2 regions of the Sedimentibacter sp. genome follow, and region 2 is predicted to be linked to the other one. Evidence: riboswitches for the same ligand, from Rfam matches in the RefSeq annotation. Region 2 holds a riboswitch; the other holds the start of a gene.
What was found. Region 2 has a riboswitch for FMN ahead of AAGU76_RS01635 (ECF transporter S component). Riboswitches for the same ligand answer to the same signal wherever they lie in the genome.

Region 1 (15,917 bases), on a different contig from region 2:
GGAGCAATCCGCGGAATGATTGAAGGCACTGTTCTGACCATAGGCTTTCTTTTGGGAGCAAAGGTTGGAATCGGAACTATAATTGCAGTTTTCGGAATGAGCTTCATAATTCAGAACACCTTCAAACATTTGAAATTCGACGTAAAGGCAGTTGTCCACGAAAGCCTATTCGATACGGTTAAAAACTTCAAAGTGATATTTGCAAAGTAAAAGCTATGGGTACCATATCCATAGCTTTATTTTTAATCCTTAAATACAGGAAGCTCCTTCAGGAATTTTTCCTTGACTCTTTTCGGTTAAGATATCTCTTTCTTCCTTCTTCATATAGCCTCTTTTCATTCTCGCTCATCAGCTTAAGCCCCGGAACGGCAACAGGCTTTCCCTGGCTGTCCAGAGCCACAAAGGTGAAGTAACCGGTGAGAGCCACCTTCGGCGGTTCATCCACTTTAAGGTCTTCCACCACCACGGTGGCCAGAACCTCAATGGAGCTGTGCCCCACAAACGTTACCTGGCTTATGCATTTCACGTAATTTCCTATATGAATGGGCAGGTGGAACTCCAGTTCATCTACTCTGGCTGTCACAACATTTGTCCGGCTGTGTCTCATTGCTGCTATGCCTGAGGCATTGTCCATCATCTTCATGATTTCGCCCCCATGGACATTTCCGGCAATGTTGGCATGCTCAGGCTGCATGAGGCTTCCCATTATTATTTTTGACTCTTCAACTGTTTTGGCTTCCATGATTCACCTCTTTTTCAATTATAACAGCTCGGTTTAAAAAATTCCACATAAAGTATGAAAATTTATACAATTGAAAGCAATTCTAAAATGCTGCCGATGCAGGCAGAAGCACCTTCCCCTTCTTCCTTTCTGCCGTAGCCGTAGCTGCAGAAAACTGAATATATGCTGTTTTTTGCTGCAGCTTCCATGTCGTGGTACCTGTCTCCCACCATAACCTGGTTCATGGGATAGTCTTTCTTGATCAGACTTAAAATTTCATGCTTGGGTATGAAGTCATACATCTCCGAACAAATCATGTCATCGAAATACCGGTGAAGATTGAAGGCTGCAGCCGAGGCTTCCATGTACCTGATGCTGCAGTTGCTTAAAAACACTAGGCAGAAGCCTCTCTTTTTCAGTTCGCTAAGCACATGAAGAGAATTTTCATAGAGGTGCGCCTGACCGGACAGCATGAGTTCCTGCATTTCTCTTCCGATGATCATGCCTGCCTGATTTTTGTGCTGCTCCTCCAGGTCCTTCATGAAACTGTCCCACATTTCCTTCCTGGTGAAACCCAGCCATCCGGATATTTCTTCATCCTTCCAGATTCTTGGCTTTGCCTTGCCGCTTTCAACAAGGTAATCATATGCCTTCTTGAATGACGGTGCGTATATGATGATGCTGTTGTGAAGTGTTCCGTCAAAATCAAGATAGATGGTTCTGACGTCATGAAATTTCCTGTTATTTTCCCAGCTCATCGAAAAGGTTCACCATTTCTATGGCTGTGCAGGCAGCGTCATATCCCTTGTTTCCTGCCTTTGTTCCTGCTCTTTCTATTGCCTGCTCTATTGTGTCCGTGGTCAGCACTCCGAATATGACAGGCAGCCCTGTTTCCAGAGAGACGTTGGCAATACCCTTTGAAACTTCGTTTGACACGAAATCAAAGTGAGGCGTGGAACCCTTTATTACGGCTCCAAGGCAGATAACCGCGCTGTACTTGCCGCTTTGCGCCATTTTCTTGGCAGCCAAGGGAATTTCAAATGCTCCCGGTACCCACACAATCTCAATTTCATCTTCAGCAACCCCATGCCTCTTTAAAGCATCAAGGGCTCCTGCCAAAAGCTTTCCTCCTATGAATTCATTGAATCTTCCTGCCACTATGCCGTACCTTTTGTTTACTGATGTTAATTTTCCTTCGTATATTCTCATGATTTCCTCCAGATTAAAATTTTAGGTCGTGACCCATCTTTTCTTTTTTTGTTTTCAAATAAAACTCGTTTTCCGTGTGTGTTTCCACCTGTATGTTTTCCCTGCCAACAACCTCTATGCCGAAGCCCGACAGCCCTACCATCTTCTTGGGGTTGTTTGTCATGAGCTTAACTTTTCTAATGCCCAGGGAATAAAGTATCTGCGCTCCGATTCCGTAGTCCCTCAAATCCTCGTCGAATCCCAGAGCCAGGTTTGCCTCTACCGTATCCATTCCTTGATCCTGAAGAGCATAGGCCTTAATTTTGTTTATAAGCCCTATTCCTCTTCCTTCCTGCCTCATGTACAGAAGTACACCTCTGCCTTCTTCTTCAATTCGTTTCATAGCCTCGTGCATCTGGTCACCGCAGTCGCATCTCAAAGATCCGAAAGCATCTCCTGTAAGGCATTCCGAGTGAACTCTCACAAGCACCGGATCATCTGTATTTACATCGCCCTTCACAAGAGCCACATGATGCTCGCCGTTTATCTTGTTGATGAAGCCTACCATGTTGAATTCTCCGTACTTTGTTGGCATCTTGGCTTCAGTCACCCTTTCAACCAGCACTTCCTTCCTTCGTCTGTACTCAACCAGATCCTTTATGGTTATGAGCTTGAGACCAAATTTTTCTGCATACTTCTCCAAATCGGGAACTCTTGCCATGGTTCCGTCCTCATTCATGATTTCACAAATTACTCCTGCCGGGTTAAGACCTGCCAGCCTTGCCAGGTCAACTGATGCTTCAGTGTGTCCTGTCCTTACCAGCACTCCTCCGTCCTTTGCCACAAGCGGGAATATGTGGCCGGGTCTGTTGAAGTCCGTGGGTTTAGCGTCCTTCTCAAGCATGTGCTGTATTGTCTGAGCCCTTTCATGGGCTGAAATACCCGTTGTGGATCTGTTTGAATCCACAGATACGGTGAATGCCGTCTCCTTTGGGTCCGTGTTGTTGGCAACCATGCTCTTTATGTTCAGTTCATCAAGCCTATCCTTGAGCATGGGAAGACAAATGAGCCCTCTGCCGTACTTTGCCATGAAGTTGATGTGCTCGGCTTTCACCTTCTCAGCAGCCATTAAAAGGTCTCCTTCGTTTTCCCTGTCCTCATCGTCCACAACAATGACCATGTTTCCTTTCTTAAGCTCCTGAATTGCTTCCTCTATAGTATTAAACATATTTCCTCCTATAAAAATCCGTTATCTGCCAGAAATTTCATATCTATTTTACTCTTATCCCCGGATTTGTCCCTGAATGTCATGAACCTTTCAATATACTTGCCCACAATGTCGCATTCCAGGTTTACCTGATCACCGACCTTCTTCATGAGAAGAATGGTCTCTTCCTTGGTTACCGGAATGAGCGACACCCTGAAGGAATTTTCCGAGGTGTCAACAACCGTAAGGCTTGTGCCGTCAATGGCTATGGAGCCTTTCGGTATTATGTACCTTATGAGGTCCGAATTAGTTTCCACCGTAAGCCAGGTGGCAATGTCCTCATCCTTGTATCCTGTTATTGTTCCCGTGCCGTCTATGTGCCCTGACACAATGTGTCCCCCCAGTCTGTCGCTTACCTTCAAGGCTCTTTCAAGATTCACGGGACTTCCCTGCCTGAGCTTTCCCAGGTTTGTCTTTCGCATGGTTTCAGGCATCACATCCACAGTGAATGTGCTTTTGGTAAAACTCGCCACGGTCAGGCACACTCCGTTGGTGCATATGCTGTCACCTGCCTTCACATCCTCCAGAACCTTTTTGGCCCGTATGGTCAGCTTCATGGACTTTTCGCCTGATGCAGCACCTTCCAGCGTTCCCACTTCTTCAATTAATCCCGTAAACATCTAATCAGTCCTTTCTCACATATGCTTCAACCATAATGTCATCGTCAAATCTTCTTATGCTCACATCCTTCAGCAGAACAGCCTCTGAAAGATGCTCAAATCCCTTTCCGCCTACAGGCGTCTTGGAGCTTTCCCCTCCCACAATCTTCGGAGCTATGAAGGCGATAACCTTGTCTGCCAGCTTTTTTTGAAGAATAGAGAAGTTTAATGTAGATCCTCCTTCCACCAGCACGCTGTCTATTTCCTGGCCCCCCAGCCAGTCAAACAGAAATGCCAAATCAACCATGGAATCCTTCGGAGGTGTTATTACCACGCTTACATTTTTCATGCTGTTCAATGCCTTTAGCTTTTCTTTGTCAGCCATTTCAGTGGTGGCAATGATGGTCTTTTTCGGAGAATCAATTTGCAGGATTTTTGAATCCAAAGGAATCCTCAGCCTTGAGTCAACGATGATCCTCGTAGCATCCGTTCCCCCATCAATCCTGGTGGTCAGGGAAGGATTGTCATTTATGATCGTGTTGACACCTACCATTATTCCTGAAACCCTGTTTCTTATTTCATACACATGCCGCCTTGATTTTTCATTGGTTATCCACATTGATTCACCGGTCCTTGTGGCTATCTTGCCGTCCAGTGTCATAGCCGTCTTCAAGATGCAGAAGGGTCTTCTTTCCCTTATATACTTCAGGAAAACCTCATTAATTTTTCTTGCCTCATCTTCCAAAACTCCGGTTACCACTTCGATCCCGTTTTGCAGCAGGATGGAAGCTCCTCTTCCGGAAACCTTGGGATTGGGGTCTATCATTGCTATCACAGCTTTTTTAAATTTCTTTTCAACAATAAGGTTGGCGCAGGGAGGTGTCTTTCCAAAATGGGAACACGGTTCCAATGTTACATAAATGGTGGCTCCCTCAACATCCTCCGAAGCATTGTTTATTGCATTCACTTCGGCGTGAGGACCTCCGAAATGCTGATGGAAGCCTTCGCCTATAATTTTCCCGTCTTTAACTATCACCGCTCCCACCAGCGGATTGGGGCTTGTTTTTCCGGCGCCCTTCAAAGACAGGTCCAACGCTCTTTTCATGTAAAACACGTCCTTAGAATCCATAAGCACCTCCAGAATTATAGTCTCCAAAATTTTATCTTTTACTTTTATTACCCAAAAATCATTGACATATTCAGTCCGCACGTAAAATATATGCGTTCGTTCAGGGAGAACCGTCAAAAAAAATTAAAGGTTCTGAAATGTCTTCAGAACCTTAGTATGCTCAAAAATGCGGATGCAAATATCCGTTTCTCTTCTCCCATCCAGACTTTACTGTCGGTCTTGGAATTTCACCAAGTCAGCCTTTCGGCTCGCGGACTTTACCGCCGGTCGGGAATTTCACCCTGCCCTGAAGATATATTCAATTTAACGAAATTATAATACCATAAAGCATCTGTGTCAATTGTTTTTTTTGTCCGCTGCACTGGCTGAGAAGACGGAGGCTTTCTCATGGCTCGGTCTTCTGCCTGTTTAACAATAATTTCAGCCCGCAGATAATCAAAAATAAACCAACTGCAATATTCAGAATTTTTATGATGTATTGAGGTATAAAACCGCTCACTAAGCTTCCTGCTGCAGCTACCAGCGACAAAAAGCAAATGGTTGACAACACACACCCAACACCAAACAAACGAAGTTCACCGTGCTTAAGGTTGTTATCCGCAACCTGCGACGAAAATACGCCGCTCCAAAATACAATGGTCATGGGATTTGATGCTGTCAGCAGCATTCCCTGAAGAAACAGATTTTCAGATGTGCTTTCTGAAAACAATGACAGGTCCGGCAGTAATGTTATACTCATTGCTCCAAGCGCTGTGTTCAACCCGAACACGCAAAGCACCAGGCAGCCAAGCACCTTAAAGACAGCCTGCACACGTTCGTTTCTCATAAGTACCGCTACTCCCAGGCCTGACAGGGCTATGTATGATGCATCTACCAAGGCGATTGCCAAAACCAAGACTAAGCCATTTAAAAATCCAAGATTTGCAGATGTGTTGAAAACCAACAGGCACATGGGCCCTACTGCAAGCTGAAGCAGCATTCCAAATTTAAAACCCTTAAGCAATATCATATTTCCTCCAGACAAACAGCATTATTATTTGCGGCAACCTTATCAAGTCAGATATCAGTTTCCACAACGATTATATCATAATTACATGCTAATCGCCACCCAGATATGCCCTTTTTATTTCTTCGCTGTTTGACAGCTCTGTTCCGCTGCCGCTCATAACTATGGAGCCGGTCTCTATGACATAAGCCCTGTTTGCTATGGAGAGGGCCATCTTGGCATTTTGCTCCACCAGCAGAATTGTTGTTCCTGCTTTATTGATGTTTTTTATGATGTTGAATATTTCCATGACCAGAATCGGAGCCAGTCCCATTGAAGGTTCATCCAGCAGCAGAATTTTCGGCCTTGACATTAGAGCCCTGGCCATGGCCAGCATCTGCTGTTCACCGCCGGACAGCGTTCCTGCCGTTTGCTTTTTCCTATCCTTCAAAACCGGAAACAGTCCGTACATCTTCTCAATGTCCTCCCTGATGATTTTCTTGTCTTTTCTAAGATATGCGCCGAGTTCAAGATTTTCAAGCACCGTCATGGCCGGAAATATTCTCCTTCCCTCAGGAACCTGAGAAATGTTCATAGCAACCCTCTGAGGCGCTGCCACATTTGTTATGTCGGTGCCTTCCAGAACCACTTCTCCGCTTGTGGCCCTGTTAAGCCCCGATATGGTCCTGAGCGCCGTGGTTTTGCCTGCTCCGTTGGCTCCTATGAGCGTAACAATTTCACCTTTATTTACAGTCAGCGACACATTTTTCAGGGCGTGAATAACTCCGTAGTGAACATTCAGCTTCTTTATTTCAAGCATTTTTTACATCCTCCCCAAGGTAAGCCTCTATGACCCTTTTGTCAGATTTTATTTCAGCCGGCTTTCCCGAGGCTATCAGCATACCGTAATCCAGAACGTAGATACGTTCGCAGATTTTCATCACCAGCGACATGTCGTGCTCTATCAAAAGGACAGTGAGATTGTAGTCTTTTCTTATTTTTGCAATGGTCCTGGTCAAGTTTGCAGTCTCATTGGGATTCATGCCTGCAGCCGGCTCATCCAAAAGGAGCATAACTGGTTTTGTAGCCATGGCTCTTACAATCTCCAGGTGTCTTTGCTCCCCGTAGGGAAGATTCCTGGCGAGCTCGTTTTTCTTGTGGCTCAGGCTGAAAATATCCATCAGCTCTTCCGAGTCCCTTCTTAGCCTTTCCTCTTCTTCCCTGTACTTGTTCAGGTGAATGAATGATGAAGGCAGTCCGTATTCAACATTCTGGTGCATGGATATGCGGATGTTGTCCAAAACCGTAAGATCCTTGAATAGCCTTATATTCTGAAATGTTCTGGCAAGACCCGACTTTGTCACGTTGTAGGGCTTAAGCCCGCCTATGCTTTTTATATAACCGTTCACATCAAGCTTTATAGTACCTGAGCTGGGAGCGTAAACTCCCGTAAGGAGATTGAACAATGTGGTTTTTCCGGCTCCGTTAGGTCCTATGAGACCAACCAGTTCACCTTTGTCAATACTCATGTTTACATCCGAAACTGCCGTAAGGCCACCGAATATCTTTGTAAGTTTATCTATTTCAAGCAATGCCATTGTTATCCCTCCTCTTTAATTTTTGTAAAAAAAGGCGCCGTAGATAATCTACAGCACCTTTGCTATTTTTTACATTTTAGCACATGAATTTTATATGTCAACACTTTTTTTACGAATATAAATTCATGTTTCTGAAATTCGTATACAAATGATTTTAGTTTTTTGCATGTTGCATTTTTATACTCTGTATAATATAATCTTAATGGCGGTGATAATATTGAATGTTAGCTTATACCAATCAATCTCAAAGAAAAAGAGTATTGTCGATGTCATTGCAAATCTCATGGATGAGGAAGGGTTGAAGAATGTAACCATAAAGGATATCTGCGAAGAGGCAAATATTTCAGTAGGGTCGTTCTATCATTACTTCACTTCAAAGGATTCCATCGTTCAAGAAATGTACAAGCTCATGGACGAATATTTTTTGCTCAACAAAGACAATATCTGCAGCCATTTCACAGCAAACGAGGACATCATTGATTTTGTCACACATTTTGGTTTATACGCAGAGCAGTGGGGATATTACGCAAATCTTCTTGTCATGAAAACAGCCATAGCAGATGACGCATTGCATAGCAACAGGCAAAGAAGAAAAATCTACAATGTACTTACAGAAATCATAGAAACGGGCATCAGGGAAAAATTTTTTAAGATAAGCATTGATGCCGATGATCTGGCTTCAACCATATTTGTGCTGATGCGCGGATACCTTCTCGAATGGACTAAGAAAGGACACGATTACCCTGTAAGGGAAAAAATGGTCCGTCAGGTTGAATGGCTTCTGAAATCCATAAGTTAAAAAAATGCCACAATTGCGTTGACAATTGTGGCATTTTTCATTGCTGGACCTTTGGATTACAGTCCCTGCATTTTTTTTGAAAGACAGCTATGTTTTGTCTTTCCTTTCCTATGTCACTGCCCTTTCTTCCCATCCTATCGCAGAATCCTAAAAGGGCTACTTCGCTTATGTCGGTTTCTTCCTTCATGCCCGGTATGTCGGCAAATCCGTTTTCCTTGACCACATGCAGTATCTGCATGTGCCACCTGATAAGGGATGTTACCTTTCTGATGAATTTTTCATCGGTTGTGAATTCCCTCAGGAATTCAGCTGCAAGCACGGCTCCCACTTTTTCGTGGTCGTAGGATGTAATACGGCCTTTTTTGTTTCTGGTGGTGTCCGGCTTGCCTATGTCGTGAAGCAAGGCTGCCCACATGAATACTTTTTCATTCCTGCTTTTTCTTTTTTCTTTGGCAGCGTAATCTATAACAAGCATGGTATGGTTCCACACATTGCCTTCCGGATGGTAAACAGGCGACTGTTCTGCATTTTTCAAATTGCTCAGCATTGAAAAAGGATGTTCCTTCATTATTGGACTTTCCAAAATGCTGTTGAAATACTCCGACGGCTTTTCATCCATCAGGAGATGGTTGTTCATTTCATACAAAAGAAATTCCTTTGTTTCATCATCTGTCCTGAAGCAGTCCAGCTTCCTCTGTTTTAGCTGCATGTTCACCTCTTGTTAAAAATATTGATTTTTATATATTTATGTTGCCTCCACAAAAGAAAAATATACTTTTGTATTAATGGAAGCAGTTCCATAAAAAAATCCCTTTTTTAATTTTATATTGCAAGTAAAAAGTATTGACACAACTGTTTTGTGTGAGTATAATAAGCAAATAAAAACGGTATGACAAAGGCGTCAGCTTCCTTGGGAAGTTGACGCCTTTTTTACTGAATCAAAGGAGTGGAGAAAATGAAATTAAAAAAATTAATGACAACTGTACTGGCTGCATCGTTGTGCACCGCCATGGTGCTGACCATGACAGCATGCGGCGCAAAGGATTCCCAGACTGCTGCAGAAACTAAGACGGAAAAAAAGGTTTTGAAAATAGGAATGGAATGCGCGTACGCTCCATTTAACTGGACGCAGACAACTGACGAAAACGGCGCTCTGCCTATAGCCGAAATAGGAGGATATGCCAACGGCTACGACATAATGGTCAGCAGGATGATTGCAGAAGAGCTGGGTTATGAGGTTGAAATATACAAAACTGAGTGGGACAGCTTGATTCTGGCTGTAAACTCAGGAAAGATAGATGCCGTAGTTGCCGGCATGGCTATGACGGAAAAAAGAAAAGAAAGCGTGGACTTTACAGATACATACTACGTTGCAGACATAGTCGCTGTTACGATGAAGGGAAGCAAGTATGAAAATGCCAAGTCCCTTAAGGATTTAACAGGTGCGACGGTAACTTCGCAGGTTGCAACAATCTGGTACGAAACCATTGAAAACCAGCTGCAAAACGCTGACATAAAACCGCCTGTGGATTCCACGCCGGCCACCATCACAACCCTTACGTCCGGCAAGACGGATGTAATAGTCATTGACATGCCTACAGCATTGGCTGCTCAGATGGCCAACCCTGACATGGTGATTCTTAACCTGTCCGAAGGCGACTTCGACACAAGCTCGGAAGACACCGACTTTGGAATTGCCGTTAAGAAAGGAAACACCGAGCTGGTGGAAGAACTGAACAAGGTTGTTTCCAAACTGGATGATGCAAAAAAAGAGGAATTGATGAAAAAAGCATTGGAAATTCAACCGCTGTCTTAATCAGCAAAGGGAGGAAACAATTATGAAATCAAGTTTGCCTACAACCTTCTGGGGATGGATTCCTTTCCTGTTTAATGAATATTCGCCCATGTTCTTAAAGGGAGCCTTTATAACTTTCTTCATAGCTTTCATCGGTACTTTCATTGGATTGATTATAGGTTTCCTGGTAGGAATTATACAGACCATCCCCCATAATAAAACAAATAAATTTAAAAATGCCGCACTTTGGACCGTAAAAAAGCTTCTGACGGTCTATATTGAATTTTTCAGAGGAACGCCGATGATGGTGCAGGCCATGATAGTATATTACGGTCTTATGCAGGTATTTTCCATAGACTTGAGCTCCATGTCCGCAGGTCTTCTGGTTGTTTCCATAAACACAGGTGCATACATGGCGGAAACAGTCAGAAGCGGCATAATATCCATAGACCCGGGGCAGACAGAGGCAGCCAAAGCCCTGGGCATGACCCACTTCAGAACAATGTATTCCATAGTGCTTCCGCAATCTTTCAGGAACATCATTCCTCAGATAGGAAACAACCTCATAACAAACATAAAGGATACGTCGGTTTTAAGCGCCATAGCCGTACCGGAGCTGTTTCTGGCCGGCAAGTCCGCATCGACCACATATTTCAGATACTTTGAGGTGTACTTTATCATATGCCTCGTATATCTTGTGATGACGCTTGTTGTTTCCAAACTGTTAAAGCTTCTGGAACTTAAGCTTGACGGTCCTTCAAGCTACGTTCTTTGTGAAGAATATGCACAGGAAGAATCGGGAAAATACAAAGAAATCGAAGCCATATAGGAGGGCTTATGTCAAATTTGAATCCAATAATGGAAATACATCACCTTGTGAAGACCTTCGGAGACAACGAAGTTTTGAAGGACGTTGATTTCACCGCCAACGAAGGTGAAGTCATATGCATCATAGGTTCATCAGGCTCCGGAAAGTCCACGCTCTTAAGGTGTATCAACATGCTTGAAACACCTACAAGCGGTGAGATACTCCATCGAGGGAAAATAGTGTCCGACAGCACTGATGACCTTAACAGCTACCGTTCAAAGGTGGGCATGGTATTTCAGTCCTTCAACCTTTTCAACAACATGACGGTTCTGGAAAACTGCATGATAGGCGTTACCGCCGTACTGAAAAAAGACAGGAAGCATGCCAGGGAAATTTCCCTCCACTACCTTAAGAAGGTAGGCATGGCAGCCTACATAAATGCAAAGCCATCCCAGATAAGCGGCGGACAGAAGCAGCGTGTTGCCATTGCCAGGGCTCTGGCAATGGAACCTGAAATGATGTTGTTCGATGAACCCACCAGCGCGCTGGATCCTGAAATGGTTGGTGAAGTTTTAAGCGTCATGAAAAACCTGGTCAGTGAAGGCATGACCATGATAATAGTCACACATGAGATGGCTTTTGCCAGGGACGTATCAACGAGGGTTGTCTTTATGGACAAGGGGGTAATAGCCGAAGACGGTCCTCCCCGGCAAATTTTTTTAAACCCCCAAAACCCCAGAACCAAGGAGTTTCTTTCAAGATTCTTAAATTGATTCTATCGAATTATTGACGAATCATATGAAACTTTATTATAATTAAGGCAATGAATCACACATTATGAAAGAAGGTATGAACATGAAATTAGTTATAATTGAACCATTGGGAGTGGAAAAGGAAAAGCTTCTGAGCATGGCTGGTGAAGCCCTGGGAAATGCCCTGGAAATTGAATACTATGACAACAGGACCACAGACGCAAATGAATTGATCCAAAGAGGAAAGGACGCGGACATAATAGCCGTTTCAAACCTTCCATTAAATAGAGAAGTTATACAGGGATGTAAAAATCTTAAAATGCTTGCAGTTGCCTTTACTGGAGTTGACCACATAGCAATGGACGCATGCAGAGAAAGAAACATAGTCGTGAGCAACTGCGCCGGTTACTCCAATGCAGCTGTAAGCGACCTAGTGTTCGGTCTTCTCATATCCATTTACAGAAATATAATTCCATGCAACGAGGTTGTGAGAAAATCAGGCACAAAAGACGGTCTTGTGGGCTTCGAGCTTGAAGGAAAGAAATTCGGCATCGTTGGAACAGGCGCAATCGGAAGCAGGGTCGCTGCCATTGCCAGGGCGTTCGGCTGCGAGGTTTTCGCTTATTCAAGGACAGTGAAAGAAATGGAAGGCGTTACGTTCACAGATTTGGACACTCTTCTTTCAACCTGCGATGTTGTATCGCTGCACGTTCCTTTGAACGATTCAACAAAAGGATTGATCAACGCGGAAAAAATTGCGCTCATGAAGAAAAATGCCGTGCTTATAAACACAGCTAGGGGACCTGTTGTTGACAGCAAGGCTTTGGCTGATGCCCTTAACGAAGGAAAAATAGCCGGAGCAGGCGTGGACGTTTTTGAAATCGAGCCTCCAATTGCAGAAGATCATCCGCTTCTTCATGCAAAGAACCTTATAGCTACTCCTCACATTGCTTTTGCAACCAAGGAAGCTTTAGTTAAAAGAGCGGTAATAGTGTTTGACAACATAAATTCATTTGTGGCAGGAAAACCACAGAACGTGATGAAATAGCTGCACAGTTTCGTTCACCAAATTATTTGTTCTAAATGTACTTGTTATTAAACAGAAAGTTCCGAATTTCTTCGGAACTTTTTATTCTGCCTTTTTGGTTACGTTGACGGTTGTTTCTATATTCACATTCTGAAGGACGCCGCTGACCTGGAGGTATTCCTGCACATCATTTTTAAGCTTTTCCACCAGGCTGATGGCCTTTTGTTCATCCTCATCCGAAATGGAAAGAACAAATCCGGGGTTTTCATACCTGGAAATGTATCCTTCTTCAGCAAGCTGGCCCAGAGTGCTTTGCAGAGCATCGGATATCTTCATGTTGTTGAGCTTCAGACCATCCAGCACGTACCTGATGTCATCGCCTTCATTGTCGGTTTCCACACTAAGTACCCTGTTGAAGGAATTTACCGTATACTTGATGGACGGGCTGCCCTTGAGGCTCACTGTGCTTGAGGGCGTAATATACAGATATCCTCCATAGGCTGAACCGGCAAACACAAAAAGCATGACCAATATAAAACTGAAAAACTTCAATAAACCTGAAAAAAATCTTTTCATAATACCACCCGTCAACTCAAGAATTAGCATGCATTTAAATCTCTATATTCTATATTGTATTAAAACCATATTCTATATATACCATCATTATAAAACTTTAAACATCAGCACAATTGGAGCCGGCTGCAACAAAAGGAAATTACAGGAACTTTTTGAGCCTGTCGATATTGTCCTGCTCAAGCTTTATGAACCTGTCGGCAAGTGCCTGGATTTCCTTGTCAGTGCACTGTCCGGAGTTAAGGTTCTTTGTCATTTCAGTGACTCCCATGGTATTTCCCTTGATGAGCATGTCTGCTACGTGGGAAGGATTGTTGCTGATAAGCGTGTTTATACCCACGCTCATTTTAGCACTCACCTTGTTCATGAGGGAAATGTCCTTCGGTTCGCTGTTTCTTCTGGAAAGCTCCACGCATGACTCATTGGCAATCTCTTCATATGTTTGGAGCTGGTACTTGAGCTCGTCGTAAATTTTGTTGTCATTTACCTTGGATAAAAGATTGTTGATTGTTTCAACGCCCATTTTTGCCCCGCGGTAAATTTCCGACAGCAAATCAACGGTGTTCTGACTATTTTCCATAATTGACCTCCTTTGAATTTTTATTTATTGTCTGCAAAATCCAAAAGATTAATCATGTATAAATTTTCTATTTTTAAAGAAAAAAGTTGCTCCGCAACTCCGCTTGGGGACCTATGTCCCCCTTCGGCGTAAAAACGCTTACGCATTTTTGACTCCGCACCCCCCCTAACGGCAAGGACGTCCCGTCCTTTGCAATCCTCGTTTTTATATAATAGGAAAAAGGACTTCCTATTATATAAAAAAACCAGGGTACTTCACCGTTCCCTGGTAAGTATATGAGACGCTATGCCCGTTACTTCATGGTTTCGTAAGTCCTTACGGACATCAGAACAGCAGCCTCCCTTGTGGCCATGCCGTAGCCGGATGCTTCCTGCACGGTTGTTGTTGCCTTGGGCATGAAGTTTCCTGTTGATGCATCCCCCTTGATGATCCCAAGCTTTGACATATACTTGGTAGGCAGAACAGCATATTCTGAAATGTTAGATTGATCCGGAAAATTCTTTATTCCTTCCACAGTGTAGTCACCGTCAGGAGCTATTGCCTTTATTGTCCTGAACAGCATGGTAGCACACTGCTCTCTGTTTATCAAAACCTTAGGCGAAAATGTCGTTGATGATGTACCCTGGGTAACGCCGATATTTAATGCCTTAAGTATCTGAGGATTTGAAGTGTCTGTAAACGGGTTTGAAGCAGCAGGCTGCACTGAAGTTTCAGTTGTCTTTTCATACAGGACGAGAGCAAGCTCTGCAAATTCCTCACGGGAGATAGGCTTTGTCATATCTGCTCCAACCAGTATGGCAGGAATCAATCCTGCTTCCTTGGCTTTGTCAAGTTCCGGAATGGCCCAGGAACTGGCGTCCTTATAGAAGCTTTCCGATTTGTTTGCAAGCTCATTGGACCATGGAGAGTATACATAATCCCATTCACCCGGTCCTTCGCCGTAATAGTAGGTGTAAGAGAATCTGTATCTGAAAGAATATGATTTTGCCTTGATGTCAGTTTCAGTCATGCCTCCTTCATCAATCAGATCAAATGTTGCATAATATGTGTTTGCTTTTCCAGGTACGGCATTTTCTTCATTTACCCATACAGAAAGCCCGCCTCCGTCAGCTAATGGTTCTTGATTCTCTCCCTCACCATATGTTCCTTCCATTTCCACGTCAACCCATCCGTCAGTTGGTCTTGCTTCGTCCAGTTCAATGATCGAACTTGGCACAGTTATTTCCATTCGGAAATACGGAACGCCGTCCTCATTTTTCAAAAGCTCCATGTTGCTTATAGTCGGAGCTGCGAGGGTGGTTGGAACCCCCTCAGGTAATTCGACTGCAAATGCAGCCGGCAGGCAAAGCAGCATCATTGCCATCAGTAAAGCTGTTATTTTTTTCATTTTTCCCTCCTTATAAGTTCTATGTTATAATAATATGGCAAAACAAATTTTAAATTCATATCATAATAACCCCCTAAGCGCGTTCAAACTTTCAAAGGTCCCCTCATCCCCACATATTTGAACACGCCTCCTCCCTTTAGCCAGTATTCCCCGCATACCTGCTTCACAGCAAGCTCGTTTCACGTAATCTCCCCCTGATTTTTTATGTTTCTGTACTTAATGATAAGCTCCGCCCTTGTGTTGACCTTTAGTTTCTTGTAAACGGCAGTCATGTGGGTGTTTGCTGTTGAATACTTGACTGAGAGCTTCTCGGCACATTCCTTCAGTGAAAAGCCTTCAAGCAGCAGCAGGTACAGCTCGTATTCCCTGGGCGTCAGCTGAGACACATCCTTGAGCTTGCTGTCCTCTTCCATGTCTGACGCTTCGTCTTCTATAATCTTAGTGTAGCTTTCCTTGCCTCCCGAGGATAATATTTTTTTAAGTTTGTCAAACACGGCGCCACCTCCTTTGCAGCTTACCTTATTTTCGCTCAAGAAGGCTCATTAGTCCATTCACTAGTTCTAATAAGCATAAAAAAAGGGCCTCATTAGTTCTAATGAGACCTACTTTTTATGGGATAATCCTTGAATAGTATGAACAGTTCCGTCCGGCTGTTTATGGAAAGCTTCCTGTACAGTGATGTGCAGTATGTATTGACTGTGGGATATGC
Region 2 (15,917 bases):
GCATAATCCTGGAAGCTTCACCTCCGGACACAACCTTCTGCACAGAATTCAAATCGCTTCCAACGTTTGTTGAAATTAAAAATTCCACCTGGTCCATACCGTCGGAAGAAAAGCTTCCTTTTTTTTCAATCCTGACTTTGAACCTGATGTTTTTCATGTTCAGATCACCAAGTTCTTTGAGAATTTCCCTTTCGAGCCTTGCTGCTGCCTGTTTTCTTATGTTTGACATATAGTCTGCACACTTTGACAGGCTTTTATTAACATCATCCTTTTCCTTCGTCAATGTTCTGAGTCTTGACTCAGCCTGTTTTAGCAGTTCAAGCTCTTCTATGGAAGAATTTCTGTATTCTGCTATTTTTTCTATTGAATATCCGTACTTGCGTTTTAGCCTGTTTATAAGAGACATGCGTTCTTCCACAGAAATGAGCCTGCCTTCATCAACATCGAGTTTTTCCGTGTATGACCTAAGGTCGTGAGCAAAAAACTGAATCTCTTCAAGAAAAAGGTCAAGCCTTGAAAGTAAACTTTCAAGGTTATGGTCATAGCTTTTTACCCTGTTCAGGATGCTGTAAACGTTATTCAGGCCTCCGCTGCTGTCCATGATTCGGTTGGCCTCGTACAGTGAATTTTTTATCTCCTGTATGTTGGAAAGCTTCTTTATTTCCCTTAACAGTTCATCTTCTTCAAATTCTTTTAAGTTTGCCTCGTCTATTTCACTTATTTCGAAGCTGAGCTGTTCTATCTTCGAATCTTTGTTAACGAGCTTATCCCTGATGATGTCTGTTTCACGGCATAATGCTGAATATCTTGAAAAAAGACTGGAATATTCGACAATCAGCGGTGATAATTCCTTTTTGACCAGACTGTCGAGAAGTATTATGTGATTTTCTTTTTTAAAAAGACTTTCATGCCCAAACTGGCCGTAAATATCAACAAGATATTTTCCCACATCCTTAAGCGTGACCAGTGGCACCGTTCTTCCGTTTATCTTATTGATGCTTTTTCCGTTCTCAAGCAGCTCTCTTGAAATAATAAGAAAATCTTCCTGGCTTATTTCAATATTGCTGTCATTCAATAAATTGCTTAAATTCCTGTTGCCTGATATGTCAAAAATTGCTTCGATCAAAGCGCTTTTGCTTCCCTTCCTTATCAAGTCCTTGGAAGCTCGCTCTCCCAGTATAAGCGATATGGCATCGATCAAAACAGATTTTCCGGAGCCTGTTTCTCCGGTAAAAACGTTAAATCCGTTTTCAAAACTTATGGTTTCATTTTCAAACACAGCAAAGTTGCTGATATTTAAGCTAATCAGCATGTTATCACCGCTATCTTATATTTTTCTTGAATTCCTGCAGCACATACTCTACGTTTTCCAGATTTCTTATGGCAACAAACACAGTGTCATCACCGGCAAGGGTTCCGACGATTTCGTCCACTCCCATGTAGTCAATGGCAGATGCGCAGATCTGTGCGGCTCCCGGTATAGTCTTGATTACAACTATGTTCATGGCATTGTCTATGGATACCACGGAATTTTCAAATATTTTGTACAATCTGTCTGTGATGCCTTCCTGGCTCTGACCGATTGTTGCATATTTGTATTTTCCGTTTTTGGACATTACCTTTACAAGTCTTAATTCCTTAATGTCTCTTGAAATAGTAGCTTGTGTTACATCAATGCCCATGGCCTTCAAGCCTTCGGCCAGTTCTTCCTGAGTTTCAACTTCTTTTTTTGAAATCAGCTCAAGAATTTTTGATTGTCTCGTGTACTTTTTCATTTGTCACCTCATAAATTCATTTTTATAGTATTTCAAAGGCCTCATTGATAAGGTCTTTGAAATTGAATGCTTTGTAGTTTTTGTTTCTGCCTGCGCAGGCAAGGTATTCAATGTTGCCGTCGCCTCCCTTTACAGGAGAATAAGTTATGTTTTCCAGATACAGTCCGTTTTCTTCCAGGTAACTTTCAATATTTCTAAGAACTGCCAGATGAACTTTCCTGTCTTTTACTATACCGTTTTTCCCGATATTATCTCTTCCAGCTTCAAACTGGGGTTTGACCAGGGCTACAATTTTAGTCTTATCATGACTTATTTCGACAATTTTAGGAAAAATCAGCTTTAAGGAAATAAAAGAAACGTCAACTGTTACTATGTCGACAGATTCTGTAAAAAGTGAAGAGTCTATGTACCTGAAATTTGTATTTTCAAGATTTATTACACGATTTTCGTTTCTTAAGGACTCATGAAGCTGTCCGTGTCCAACATCAACAGCATATACCTTCCGTGCTCCGTGTTTTAAAAGAAAATCAGTGAAACCTCCGGTAGAGGCTCCCACATCCACTGCAACGGCATTATGTGCATCTATGCTGAAATGGTTTAAAGCCTTTTCAAGCTTAACAGCACCTCTGCCTACATAGGGAAAAATGTTGTCAACCCTGATCACATCATTGTCTGTAACCTTGGTAGATGATTTCGTGACCAACTTGTCATTTAAATGCACACAATTTCCTGAAATCAGCTGTTTTGCTCGTTCACGGCTGCTTGCATAACCTTTAATATGAAGATATACATCAAGCCTATATTCTTCCATTATACCCTACCATTACTTTACATAATTATTCTGCAAAAAAAAACAAATCTAAGAACAATTCAGTAAAAGTATAGCATATGTATTAATAAATATCAATTAATATTTTTAATAATCTTACATTTTATTCATGCAAAAAACTGCATGCCTTATTTTTATTCAAATGTTTCATCAATTATTTTAATTTTCTTCTGCGTATCTTCTAATTTTTTGCTGCAGTAGGAATATGCTTTCATACCCTGCTCGTAATTTTTCAGCATTTCATCTATTGAAAGGTCTTCATTGCTTTCAAAGCTCTGTACAATTTTCTTCAAATCTTCCAAAGCGTTTTCGAAGCTGTCGTATTTATCCTTCATTTTTCACCTCTTCAACCTTTATAGTTTCAGCCGCAACTTTAAAGTCCTTGAACCTTATGTCAAGCATGTGCACATCCTTGGCGTGGTCAATGGTTCTGACAATTCTGCCGCGTTCATCACATACGATTGCAAAGCCCTTTTCAACCTGTGAAAAAATGTTGTGGCTGTTGAGCTTTTCATTTTGAATCTGCAGATTGTAACCAAGTTCCCTGATTTTTCTTTCAGACATGTTTTTGATGGTATTTCTTAAGTTCTCAAGCTCCATTTTCTGCCTGTAGATTTTCTCCGTGGGAAGGTAACTCTTTAATATATATCTGGATGACTTCAGGTCCGCCTTCTTAAGAGCCATTATGTTATGGGTGTTTTGTCTCAGAGTATTAACAAGTATTACCAGTCTGTTTTCCACATCCTTGTAGCCAAAGATTATTCTTTCGGCTGCCGCTGTTGGAGTGTGGCAGTACACATCGGCCGCATAATCAGTCAGGGTGCGGTCTGTTTCATGACCTATGCCTGTAACTACCGGAACTTCCGATTTAAATACCTCCTCAGCTACCTTAAGGTCATTGAACACGTTCAAATCTTCGAAGCTTCCGCCTCCTCTTGAAATCAGAATCACATCTGCCTTTGTCTCGTTGAAGTACTGAAGCCCACGTATGATGTTTTCCTTTGATTTTTCGCCTTGCACCAGCGCATTGTATATTACCACCTCGAAGCTGGATTTTACGCTTTCGAAGGTTTTTAAAACATCCTTTACTGCTGCACCGGATTTTGATGTTATTACTCCTATTTTTGTCGGGTACAGCGGAATATCCCTGCTTCTATCAAACATTCCCTGAGCTTTCAACTTTTCCTTGAGCATCTCCAGATCCAGAAGAATCTTTCCAAGTCCAACGCGCTCAATGTTTCTGACAACAAGCTGGTAGCTTCCCTTTGGCTCGTATACGGAGAGTTCTCCTTCTGCAATGATTTTGTCGCCGTTTTTAGAAATTTCATCAGCAAAAAAAGCAACACAATTTATGCAGGAGGTCTCATCACAAAGAGTGAAATATGTATAACCGGTCTTGCTGGTCCGTATGTTTGATATCTCGCCTTCCACTCTGAGGTTGTTCAAAATTGAGTTGCTCATTAGATATTTTTTTATGTATTGATTTAAAACAGACACCTTAATCGGTTTTAACTTCATGGTACCACCTGTCTATGATAGGAAGAAAGGCCGTTCCAACCGCATTGTCGGATGAGTTTTCTCTTGAAGGCAGGATAATTTCAAAATTCTCCTTCAGTCTGGAAAGTAACGTGGTCCTGATCATGCTGTTGGATGCGACTCCCCCTGCTATGATTATAGTATTGAAATCGTGTTCTTGTTTTAATTCTTCTATGATGATTGTCATGCAGTCGGCAACGTACCCGAACAATGAATAGATAATATCCTCTTTTGAACATCTTTTGTTTTCGTAAAGATTTGCAAAAAAATTTTCCATTCCTGACAGATTGATGAACGCATCTTTTTGTATGGGCGGAGTCTTGACTTTGTTCACGTCTTTGTTTTCAATAAACTTTTCCATGTGAAGTCCGCATGGAAACGGAAATTCCATCAGTGTGCCTATTCTGTCAATAAGCTGGCCGAAGGTTATGTCCTTGCTTCCGCCTACAATTTCAGCAGAATATCCTTTTGGTGATTTTTTTACCATCAGGAACTCGGTTGTGCCGCCGGACATGTGAACGGCAAGAATCCTGTCATTTATATTTTTATACCCATTAATTAAAGAAGCAGCAATATGGTTTTCCTGGTGAGAATACTCAATATAGCTGCAGCTTAAGGTTTTGGCAATTATTTTTCCGAAGTTCTGCCCTACAGTGAAGACCGGCATATATGACCCGTCCACATTTCTGGGGCGTGAACTTACAGCAACCGTTGTGATGTTTTTTAAATCAGCTTCGATTTTGCCGTAAAGTTCATGGAAATTTTTAAGGTGCTGAAATACTGCATCCTGCTGCCTGAGTCCCTTCTGTCCCGGCGGAACTGAAAGAACCTTTCTTAGGTCTGCAACAACTTTTATTTCTTCTGCATCAACCAATGCAATTGATGTGGTGTATGCACTTGTGTCGATGCCAAGCACATATTCTGTCATCTGCCAATGTTCCTCACAACAGTTCCGAGAATTCCGTTGATGAACTTGTGAGAGTCATCGCTGGAGTATTTCTTGCTGATTTCAACTGCTTCGTTTATGGAAACACTGTCGGGTATGCTGTCGTTGTATAGAATCTCTGCCAGAGCAACGCGCAAAACCGCAAGGTCTACCTTTGCAATTCTGTTGATTTTCCAATCTTTTGAATTGTCAGTAATGTTTTTGTCTATTTCATCCGTGTGGTCTATGATGTCTGCTATTGTCTTGTTAAGGTATTCCATATCCACATCATCAAGCTCAAAATGTTCAACATATCTGGTCGGACACATCTTGTCGAATTCCTTGTTCATATCCATGCAGTATGCTATCTTGACAGCTTCTTCTCTTGTTTCTTTTCGTTTCATATTTCCTCCGTTGTAGCTCGTAAGACATACGTATAATGTATGTCAGATAAACAATTATAGATTGACAATTTAAAATTGTCAATCTATTGTTGTATTAGTCTACCACTATGTCAGAATCGGTATTTTCCTTTTCTTTATCCTTGTCTTTCTCTTTTTCCTGAATTATGTTTTGTACATGTACATTTACGGAAGCGACCTGCAAATCAGTCATTGTTTCAATTTCCTTCTTTACTGCCGCCTGAACTTCTCTTGCCACCTCGCTGATATTGTAGCCGTATTCAACATTTATGAAAATGTCCAAAACAACAGTATTTTCATTTATTTCAACTTTAATTCCCTTAGAGTAGTTGTTCTTGGAAAATAAGTTTGAAATACCTTCAGCTACACCGGTGCGGGCGGTACTCACGCCTTTAACGCCGCTGGTTGCTATGCCAGCAATTATAATCACTACATCATCAGAAATTTTAACCTGGCCATATTCAAATGTTTCGTTATCCATATTAGCACCTCCTTAAATAATTATATCAGAAGCTGTAAAATTTTACAAATCAATATTATCAAATTTGACAATTTTTATTTGAGAAGGTTTGTATTCGGTTTCCGATACAATTACATCCAGTATTTTTGTGGCATCAGCCTGTTGGATGTCTTCATTGGTAACCACTTTTACGGCATCTGAATCTACTATTACAACTGTTTCGTTGTAGCCCTTTGACTGAAGCATAAGCTCGATGTCCTGCTCTGTTTCAATGTATGTGTTCTTTTTAACAAGAAGAGCTTCAAACTGGTTCTTGGTTTCCTCAGACAATGTGGCATTGCTCAGATTTTCTTCAAGATGGTCAAGAACGTCCATGTTGGCCTTTTCCTTGTTCAGCTTGAAGTTTGAGAAGCTGGCGCTCAGTGTTCCCAACACTCCGCTTGAAGATGCCTGTGCAGCATTAAGGTCTGTTATGTCTGTTATGTCTCCCAGAATTTCGTAATCAGTACTTCCTGGTTCTTCAGACTGCTCACCTTGGGCAGTTTCTGCTGCTGTTTCTTCAGAAGATGCTTCTTCGCCTTTTGTTTCGCCTTCAACAAATTCTGCTATATCATCTTTGCTGTCGTTTTGAACCTGTGCGTAATCATCAGCATCAAAGGCGTTTTCCGGCGCCATGGTCAGGTTTACATAACCTATAATGAATATTATAGCCAATGATGTTATAAATACCAAAGTTTCTTTTTTCATAATCATAATTACCCCCTTAGTTCCTACCAGATAATATTATTTCTATATCATTCATTTTGATATCCAATAAAGTCTTTACGCTGTCCATGAGGACTGCATAAATGTCTTTACTTCCTTTATAGTTTGCAACCACCAACACTCCGGTTATTTCGGGATACTGGTAGTACTTTTCAACCACCTTGTTGTCGTTTCCCACAATAACCTGACTTTGCCTTGTTTCCTTATTCACCTCTCTTTTGGTTCCGTCGCTGCCGACCTCAACATTAGTTTCGTTGCTGGAGTTTTCGTTCCGAATAGGCTCCATTGACGGAGTGTTTTTTGTATAGATCATGACATCGACGCTTTCCATGTTTTCAATTTTTCCAAGTATTTCTTCCAACCTCTTTTCTAATGATTTCACATAGCTGTCCAAGTCTGAATCTGCTTCGTTCTGATAACTTGCTTTAACCTGGGAGGAACCGCCTGTTATCTTAGAGGTGTCAATGTTCAAAATGATTGAAATGATAACAAGCAACACGAATACGTTCACTGCGTATTTTAAGTTCTTGCTGTCTTTAAACATTTTTAAAAAGTTATTCATAGGTTCCTCCTGTATTCACTTTTATATTATCTGAACTGATCTTGAATATTTCAGCTATGTTTTGCTTTAATTCTTCTTCGCTGTCCATGCCCAGCAGTCTGTTTGTCGACACTTCCGCCCTTATTTCCATGGCATCTGTGAAATTAAGCTCAATGTTGTTTATCACGGTTTCACCTTCATAATAATCCTGGTTTATTTTCCGGATGAATTCCGGATCGATGGTTTTGATGTTCACTTCCCTTTCATAGTCCGATGAAATTGTCGGAAGGTCCAACAGGTTCAAATTGATGCTTCCATTAAGAAATATATTGTCCAGTATATAAATCATGATAAAAATTTTAATGGATATTCTGCAGAATTTCTGAGTCTTTCCCTCAGGGAATATTATCATCACCAGGTTGAACATCAAAATCAGCACAAGTATGTTCACTATTGTATTTTTCATAATCTACCCAAATATGTTGTTCATGTAGTTTAAAAGGATTGAATAATAAACTGTCACAATGATTATCGGCGTTATGAGACATATGAGGTATATGTAAAACAAGTCCGCCATTTCGTAAATAAGCTTGGATATATTTTCATTGAACGGCTCCGTCAGAACTCCCACTGCTTTGTACAGCACCAGTGCCAGGACTATTTTCACAAGGGACCCCCCGAAGGCCGAAAACACGAATATTATTATAACGATTCCCAAGACATCCTTGATCATCAGCAAACTTTTTAAAAAGACTCCGAAGAAATTTGTCACGGCGCTGCCTATGACGGGAACCGCAGAAGGTGACAAAGCCTTTATGGAGCTTATAAAAATATTATCCGTTTTATATAATATATATCCTTGTACCGAAAAATTTATGACTACAATAATCATGTAACCCGATAAAATTAAGAGTGTGCCTTTCTTCAGAACCTGGTAAAGAAGCTTTGCGTTTATGAGCTTGCTCATGTTGTTAATGAGAATAACCGCAATCATGATTACCGTCATTACATCCGTGAAGCTGTAAATGAACTGAGTGGTTATGCCTATGACGTAATTCAGTGAAGTCTGAAAGAACTGCAGCATGCTGAGTTTGCCGAATGTGAGCATTGCAGCCATGAAAACCGCGTTTATTTCCTGCGTTATGGTCCTGAACTTGCCGAAATCGCTTTGCAGAATTTTTTTTATAAGTAGTACATCCTTCAGCACAATTGTGAAGATTATCAACACCGAAAACAGCACCACAATGTCTGAAACACCTTTGCTGTTTACTTCATCCGCAAAGTAATTCAATATTGTAAGAAGCATACAGATGGCAAGTACGTTCACTCCCGTTTTTAAGATATCTTTGTAAAAATCCTGATTGTCCTTCAGCTCATAGCTTATATAATCCTTTAAACTCACGTCAAGTTCTCCCTTAAAGGCCTTCAGGATTAATTCTCTCAGACTGATGTTCTTGTTTCTGAAATATGAGCTTTCTTCGTTTATGTACTCCTCCAGATCATCCAGGGGAACCTGTTCCAGCGCTTCCTCAAGGGTGCCGGCATATGAGAAAACGGTTGATGCAAGGAGAAGCATTATTGTGGCAATTATAATTTTTATCTTCATTTTTTCACCCGTTAACCAGCAGCAATATTTGATCGAGGAATATCTTGATGATGTCTATGGAATAGATGAGAATTATGAGCTTTCCTGCGATTTCAACCTTCTTTCCTATGGATTCATAGCCTAAGTCCTTGCAAAGAAGTGAAATGAAATCACATATGTAGGCAATACCCACGATTTTCAATATGGTGCCGAAATACTTTGTCTGTATATCATACTTTGAGAAAATATCGGCAATTTCCTGAATGTATGTGCTCAGTTCCCGGAAGAGCATGAACAGCACCAATATTCCAAATATGGCAGTTATGTAGACCTTGAATTCCGGATTGAACTTTGAGATTGTGATGCTCAAAATCAACGCCATTACAGCTATAAAAATTATTTTTATAAGCAGCATACTTTTACAATCAATATAAGTTGAATACTGATTTAACCTCCATGAACAAATCATTCATCATTCCGACGATGAGAGTCATTACAACAATGACGCCGGCAAGCGTCACAAACATCGCCTGTTCATCCCTTCCGGTCTTTGCCAGTATTTGATTGAAAACTGCCACAACAATGCCGATAGCACCTACTTTTATAATCAAATCAATATCCATAATACCTCCTAAATCAAGATAACAGCCGCCAGACATCCTGCCAGCAATGAAATCCTGTTGTTTAAATTTTTCTTCTCGCTGTTCGTAGCTTCGTACCGTTTCATTGCTCTTTCCATTTCCTTTATGGTGTATCCAAGCTTTTCATCCAATATGTCAGAATATGTGCTGCCGTAGTAATCAGCTATTTCTGCAAAATGAGAATTAAAGTCATCAGGAGTCATCATTGTGGAGCCAACCATATCAGCCAGGAACCCTCCGCTGTTTTTCAGACTCAGTTCCTCCATCAATTCCTTGCACACCTTTCTTGAATCGTCGCTTCTGAATTCGTACCTGGAATATATGTCTTCGAAAGGCATTTTCATGCGGCATGAGTAAATTCTCAGATACTCCGCAAAATCAACAAGTTCTTTCATCTTTTCAATCCTTTGGTCTCCCCAGTCGTTTATGAATTTGAAAATAAATTTAACCGAAGCAACCGTAAGAACAAACAAAGAAACTTTAAGCCAAGTCACTGTATATCACCTTATTTCTTTGAAAATCGAAAACTTCCCTGACAGAACACGGTCTGCTGCTGTCCTTTAAAATTATTGCCCTGTCAAAAAAATTGTTTTCCAAAATAGACTTCATATATATGTTTTTCCTTACATCATCAAGGCAAAAACCATGAGCAGTGGTAACTATATTCACACCGCTTTTCAGCGCATACTGCACAATTTCAAAATCATCAGCAGAGCCCAGTTCGTCTGAAATAATTGCTTTGGGTGAAAGAGCCCTGATGCTCATGAAGAAACCTTCCCTTTTCATGCAGTAGGACAGCACATCTGTCCGCATCCCTACATACATCTGAGGAATGCCTGCAAAAACTGACGTTATTTCTCCCCTTTCATCGATCACACAAATGTCGTATCCTTCAAAAAAAGGAATCTGAAAACCGTCGCTTAGGTTCACAGCCACATCCCTTATGAAAGTTGTCTTTCCGGACAAAGGAGGTCCGACTATCAGCGTATTGTAAATGCTGTTACTTGTCCTGATGCAAAATTTCATGAAGCTTTTCGAACAGCCAGGATACTCCCTGGCGACTCTTATATTGAGGCTTGTAATATTTTTAAAGCCTCCGAACCTGTCTCCTTCGTAAAAACAGTCTCCTCCGATTCCGATCCTGTGCCCTCCTTCCACTGTTATGAATCCGTTTCTTATTTCCTTTTCAAATGCGTGCATCGAGTTTTTGGTAACTATGGAAACAGTTTCTTCAATGTCCTTTCTGCTTACAACATGCAGGCTGCCCAGGTTTAAGTCCCTGCCCCTTAGTTTGATCAACACAGGGCTGTTGACCCGAAGCCTTATTTCCACCGCCTGTTTTTCTATGATGTCAGAATGCTTGGACACAGTGTTTCTAAGATTGTTTCCCAAAAACTTTAAAATGTTGGTTTTATCGTTCATATCAATCTCCATCCTTGTCCTCTTAATCTATAATATTATGCTTGGACAAAATTATGATAAAATGTATATATAAATTTATATAACAGCAGCTGCTACATTGATAAAATATTTTCAAACTTTTTTTGCAAAAGGTGTTTACAAATGAAATATAAGTGGTATAATTGCTTTGTAAACATCTTCAGGGCAGGGTTAAATTCCCGACCGGCGGTAAAGTCCGCGAGCCGAAAGGTTGACTTGGTGAAATTCCAGGACCGACAGTATAGTCTGGATGGTAGGAGAGATTTACTTGCATAATTTGTGAGCAAATATGAACTATCGAGTTTGGCCTCTGAAGATTTCAGAGGTTTTTTGTATGCCCTAACCCGATTTTTTCGACCGCAAGGGAGAAAAAAATCGTTGGTAGGTCAACCGCAACGAGCACCAAATTTGTGCGACGCAAGGAGCAGACAAATTTGAGATGCGAGACTGTGTATGCCCTAACCCGATTTTTTCGACCGTAAGGGAGAAATATCGTTAGTATACAGGACTTCTGACAATCTTATTCGTGCATGGCACAAGGAGGAAAATATGAAAAGTGAAATTTCAGTAAATCAAAGAGGTAACGCTAAAGTAATAGCAAAGGTAGGAGTCTTGTCAGCAGTTGCAACACTGCTCATGCTGTTTGACTTTCCGCTGTGGTTTGCTCCGAACTTCTATCAGCTGGACTTCAGCGAGGTTCCTGTTCTTTTGGGTACATTTGCATTGGGACCGGCAGCCGGCGTTGCTACCGAACTTGTAAAGATACTTATAAACTTTGTGTTGAACGGAACTGACACAGGCGGAATCGGTGAACTGGCAAACTTTATAATAGGCTGCTCTTTCATCATACCGGCAGGGTTAATCTACAAGCAGAACAAATCTTTTAAAACTGCAATAATAGGACTTCTGGCAGGAACACTGGCTATGGCAGTAGCCGGAGCATTCATGAACTACTATCTTCTTCTTCCTATTTATTCAAAGGTTTACGGTGCTCCCGTACAGGCTTTCGTACAGATGGGAAGCGCATTGAATCCTGCGATTACAGACCTTAAGACCTTTGTTCTTTACGCTGTCGTTCCCTTCAACTTATTCAAGGGTATTGTGGTTTCATCCATGGTACTGCTTATTTACAAAAGAATATCGCCCGTATTGCACAGATAAATATGGTCAAAAAGCCGCACATGTTGAAATGGCGGCTTTTTTATTGTGAATACAACAAGGTTCCCGGGCCCCAACAGCAATCTCCGATTGCGTTTGTTGGGTGGGGTTCTTATTTGTTTATTTTTCTTGACTGCAATGAATCTTTGATATTATAATAGTTGGGGAACGTTATCAGATGCATATATAAAGGGGATAATTATGAAAATCAAAGTTTATTCTGTTCTGTATTTATTGAATTTTTACTTGTCAGGGCTTCTCATTCCGGTTATGAGTCTGCTTCTTATAGACAGGGGTGCCAGCCTAAGCAATCTTTCAATAATCCTTGGTCTTTACGCCTTCACTGTGGTGGTGCTGGAGCTTCCCACAGGAATAATGGCGGATGTTTTCGGAAGGAAAAAAACCTTCTGCCTCTCGCTTTTGATATCATCAATCGGATTTGCAATCATTTACTTTGGAAGAGGATTTCTTGCCATGTGCGCAGGAATCATGTTTTACGGGTTCAGCAGAGCTCTGGCTTCAGGATCGTTTGACGCACTTTTCATAGATTATTACATAGAACATAACGGCAGTGATAAGCTTCACAACATTACAACAAGGCTTGCGGTGCTTGAAGCTCTTGGACTTGCTGCTGGTGCCATATCCGGAGGATTTTTCCCTAAACTTGCCGCAACTTACTTTCCAGTCATGGGAATATATGATATAAACCTTGTATTAAGAATCTTGCTGTCGCTGGTTGTGGCTCTGTTATCGCTCATATTCATAGAAGAACACAAAAAACCTGAAAGCAGCGAAAGAATTACCATAAAACAGCACGTTAAAAACAGCTCTGCTGTCATAGTTGCCAACAACACCGTCATCTGCATCTTCCTGTCGGTTTTCGCAACGGGATTTTTTCTGAGCTCCATAGAAACATACTGGCAGCCTCATTTCATCTCCCTTCTTCCCAGCGATGACATGATGGGTCTTTTGGGAATAATGGCATTTTTATACCTGGCAGCTGCAACTCTTGGCAGTATTGCATCAAACAGGGTCATCAAAAAAAACAGATTCAATCCAAAGAAGCTGTATCTTGGTCTGAGGCTACTTTTATCGTTTGCACTGATGATTACTGCTTTGCAAAATTCTGTTCCCTACTTCATTTTATCTTATTCGGCCATATACCTTACGTTCGGAATGGCAAACGTGCCTGAGGGAGCCATATTAAACGGCGAGGTTCCAAGCGAGGTCAGGGCTTCGGTACTTTCTGTTTATTCTTTCATCTTTCAGGTGGGAGGACTTATAGGATCGGTGGTTTACAGCATTCTTATTAATTACGTTACTATACCGCAGATTTGGCTCATGGCTTCAGCTGTTGTGTTCGTGACTGTCATCATAACAGCAAAAAGGTTTCTGTCCCATGCTTCATCAATATCTCATGCAGAACAGACTCAAAATTAAAATTGAAATGAAATCCTGAAAATAAAAAAGTTGCTCCGCAACTCCGCTAGGGGGACCTACGTCCCCCTTCGGCGTAAAAACGCTTGCGCATTTTTGACTCCGCACCCCCCCTAACGGCAAGGACGTCCGACATGCACTCCTCGTTTTTATATAATAAGAAAGAGAACTTTCTTATTATATAAAAAAACACCTGCTGATTTGATCAACAGGTGTTTAATTTCTTTTTGGTGAGTAAATACATAAGCCGAGTTCTGTATTAAACAGTCATCTATCTACGTCTGCCGTTACCGGCAGCCTCCAGCAACCTACCATCTGGACTGTGACGAGCAGCCACTCCATAGTCCGTTCTTGGTCTTGCTCCAGGTGGGGTTTACATAGCCAATTAGTCGCCTAATTGCTGGTGAGCTCTTACCTCGCCTTTCCATCCTTACCGATTGCTCGGCGGTCTATTTCTGTTGCACTATCCTTGAGGTCACCCTCACTGGGTATTACCCAGCACCCTGCTCTTCGGAGCTCGGACTTTCCTCATACATTTCTGCATGCGACTGTATAATTTACTCTAGGTAATAATACATTATTTATAGTTGTTTGTCAATTGAATTATTAACCATTTCTGACATTTGTTATTTTAAATTTTCCAGTCTCTTAAGCCACAGACTGTATGATGCATCGCTTGGCATCCTCCAGTCACCCCTGGGTGAAAGTGAAACGGATCCAACCTTCACGCCGTCAGGCATGCAGGAACGTTTGAACTGCTGAGTGAAAAATCTTTTATAAAACTTTTTGAGCGTTTCAAGGATTACTTCATCAGAAAACTCACCGTCAAAAGCTTTTTTTGCAAGAAAATAAATTTTCTCGGGCTCGTAGCCGTTTCGCATCATGTTGTACAGGAAAAAATCGTTCAGATCGTAAGAGCCCACTGTTTTTTCGGTAAACTGAGCGATGTTTCCTTCCTTGTCAGGCGGAAGAAGCTCGGGGCTTACCGGTGTTTCACAGACATCCAGCAGCGCTGTTTTTATGTCACCTTTAGTTTCCTCATCAGCATACCACCTGACAATGTAACGAACCAGTGTCTTTGGTATGCTTGAGTTCACTCCGTACATGGACATGTGGTCGCCGTTGTAGGTACACCATCCCAGTGCCAGTTCAGACAGGTCTCCTGTTCCAACCACAATGCCGTTTTCCTTGTTGGCAAGGTCCATGAGAATCTGTGTCCTTTCCCTGGCCTGTGAATTTTCATAGGTTATGTCATGGATTTCTTCAGCGTGCCCGATGTCTTTGAAATGCTGCAAACATGCATCCTTTATAGATATTTCCTTTAGCGTGACTCCCAATTCCCTCATGAGAGTAACAGCATTGTTGTATGTTCTGTCGGTTGTTCCGAAGCCGGGCATTGTGACTGCAATTATACCACTTAGCGGCAGACCGAGCTTTTTAAAGGCTTCAACTGTCACTATTAGTGCCAATGTGCTGTCAAGGCCTCCTGAGATGCCTAAAACCGCTTTTTTAGCTGCGATTTTTCTCATTCTCTGATAGAGTCCCGTGGATTGAATGCTGAGTATCTCCTTGCAGCGTTTGTCTCTTTTATCCTGGTTGGACGGAACAAACGGCCTTGAGTCAACATATCTTTCCAAGTCTTCGTTATCCGAAAATCCAAGATCAAAGTATACGTGCTCGTAATCAATCTTGTTGTTCTTAGTCATGTAGGTATTGAATTTAATTCGGTCGTTTGTGAGCTTTTCAAGATCCACGTCAGCCAAAGCAATGCTGCTGTTTGGAGAAAATCTGTCTTCCATGAGTACTGCTCCGTTTTCTGCAATAATTGCATGTCCCGAGAACACGACGTCTGTTGTGCTTTCAGTCTGACCTGCTGAAGCATAAGCATATGCCGTTATGCACTTGGCGGATTGAACCCTTACCAGATCTCTTCTATAGTCGCTTTTATCAATTGTTTCATTGCTTGCGGACATGTTAAGTATCAGGTTTGCCCCGTACAATGTGTGATATGAACTTGGAGGAATGTTTACCCAAAGATCTTCGCAAACGTCAATTCCTATGCAAAGAGCAGAAAGCCTGTCGCAGAACAATATGTTTTCATTGAACGGTATTTCCTGACCGCAAAGATTGATTCTGTTTCTAATTCTTGAAACTGAAGATGCAAACCATCTCTTTTCATAAAATTCATTGTAGTTGGGTATGTACGTCTTCGGAACAGCTCCCAGAATCTTTCCCCTATTGATCAGTACTGCGCAGTTAAAAAGCTGGTTATCTGCCTTAATGGGCATTCCGACAGCTATGACTGCATTGAGATTTGCAGTTTCATCAAGGATTTGTCTTAATGACTGTTCAGCCCCGTCAATTAATGCTTTCTGGTTGAAAAGGTCTCCGCAGGTGTATCCT

Region 1: it holds a riboswitch for FMN, as region 2 does, so the genes downstream of both, ribD (bifunctional diaminohydroxyphosphoribosylaminopyrimidine deaminase/5-amino-6-(5-phosphoribosylamino)uracil reductase RibD) here and AAGU76_RS01635 (ECF transporter S component) in region 2, are expected to answer to the same signal.

The regions. Positions count from the first base shown of each region.
Region 1 is NZ_JBCFAS010000002.1:955,492-971,408, forward strand. Features, by position in the region: gene AAGU76_RS10850 (hypothetical protein) at 1-210, shown strand, start outside; gene AAGU76_RS10855 (acyl-CoA thioesterase) at 269-742, opposite strand; gene AAGU76_RS10860 (HAD family hydrolase) at 805-1,479, opposite strand; gene ribE (6,7-dimethyl-8-ribityllumazine synthase) at 1,463-1,930, opposite strand; gene AAGU76_RS10870 (bifunctional 3,4-dihydroxy-2-butanone-4-phosphate synthase/GTP cyclohydrolase II) at 1,944-3,137, opposite strand; gene AAGU76_RS10875 (riboflavin synthase) at 3,146-3,796, opposite strand; gene ribD (bifunctional diaminohydroxyphosphoribosylaminopyrimidine deaminase/5-amino-6-(5-phosphoribosylamino)uracil reductase RibD) at 3,801-4,904, opposite strand; FMN riboswitch at 5,089-5,202, opposite strand; gene AAGU76_RS10885 (LysE family transporter) at 5,290-5,913, opposite strand; gene AAGU76_RS10890 (ABC transporter ATP-binding protein) at 6,002-6,709, opposite strand; gene AAGU76_RS10895 (ABC transporter ATP-binding protein) at 6,702-7,487, opposite strand; gene AAGU76_RS10900 (TetR/AcrR family transcriptional regulator) at 7,705-8,286, shown strand; gene AAGU76_RS10905 (HDIG domain-containing metalloprotein) at 8,324-8,995, opposite strand; gene AAGU76_RS10910 (transporter substrate-binding domain-containing protein) at 9,242-10,102, shown strand; gene AAGU76_RS10915 (amino acid ABC transporter permease) at 10,125-10,910, shown strand; gene AAGU76_RS10920 (amino acid ABC transporter ATP-binding protein) at 10,919-11,662, shown strand; gene AAGU76_RS10925 (2-hydroxyacid dehydrogenase) at 11,745-12,689, shown strand; gene AAGU76_RS10930 (hypothetical protein) at 12,771-13,244, opposite strand; gene AAGU76_RS10935 (hypothetical protein) at 13,384-13,821, opposite strand; gene AAGU76_RS10940 (hypothetical protein) at 14,114-15,208, opposite strand; gene AAGU76_RS10945 (LuxR C-terminal-related transcriptional regulator) at 15,388-15,702, opposite strand; gene AAGU76_RS10950 (LuxR family transcriptional regulator) at 15,801-15,917, opposite strand, start outside.
Region 2 is NZ_JBCFAS010000001.1:339,819-355,735, reverse strand. Features, by position in the region: gene recN (DNA repair protein RecN) at 1-1,312, opposite strand, end outside; gene AAGU76_RS01710 (arginine repressor) at 1,323-1,775, opposite strand; gene AAGU76_RS01705 (TlyA family RNA methyltransferase) at 1,798-2,586, opposite strand; gene xseB (exodeoxyribonuclease VII small subunit) at 2,739-2,939, opposite strand; gene xseA (exodeoxyribonuclease VII large subunit) at 2,929-4,122, opposite strand; gene AAGU76_RS01690 (hypothetical protein) at 4,103-5,068, opposite strand; gene nusB (transcription antitermination factor NusB) at 5,065-5,469, opposite strand; gene AAGU76_RS01680 (Asp23/Gls24 family envelope stress response protein) at 5,564-5,968, opposite strand; gene AAGU76_RS01675 (SpoIIIAH-like family protein) at 6,011-6,700, opposite strand; gene AAGU76_RS01670 (hypothetical protein) at 6,711-7,274, opposite strand; gene AAGU76_RS01665 (hypothetical protein) at 7,267-7,719, opposite strand; gene AAGU76_RS01660 (hypothetical protein) at 7,723-8,859, opposite strand; gene AAGU76_RS01655 (SpoIIIAC/SpoIIIAD family protein) at 8,864-9,208, opposite strand; gene spoIIIAC (stage III sporulation protein AC) at 9,264-9,461, opposite strand; gene AAGU76_RS01645 (hypothetical protein) at 9,470-9,973, opposite strand; gene spoIIIAA (stage III sporulation protein AA) at 9,960-10,901, opposite strand; FMN riboswitch at 11,072-11,185, shown strand; gene AAGU76_RS01635 (ECF transporter S component) at 11,469-12,080, shown strand; gene AAGU76_RS01630 (MFS transporter) at 12,279-13,517, shown strand; RNA gene rnpB (RNase P RNA component class A) at 13,742-14,078, opposite strand; gene AAGU76_RS01620 (NAD(+) synthase) at 14,141-15,917, opposite strand, start outside.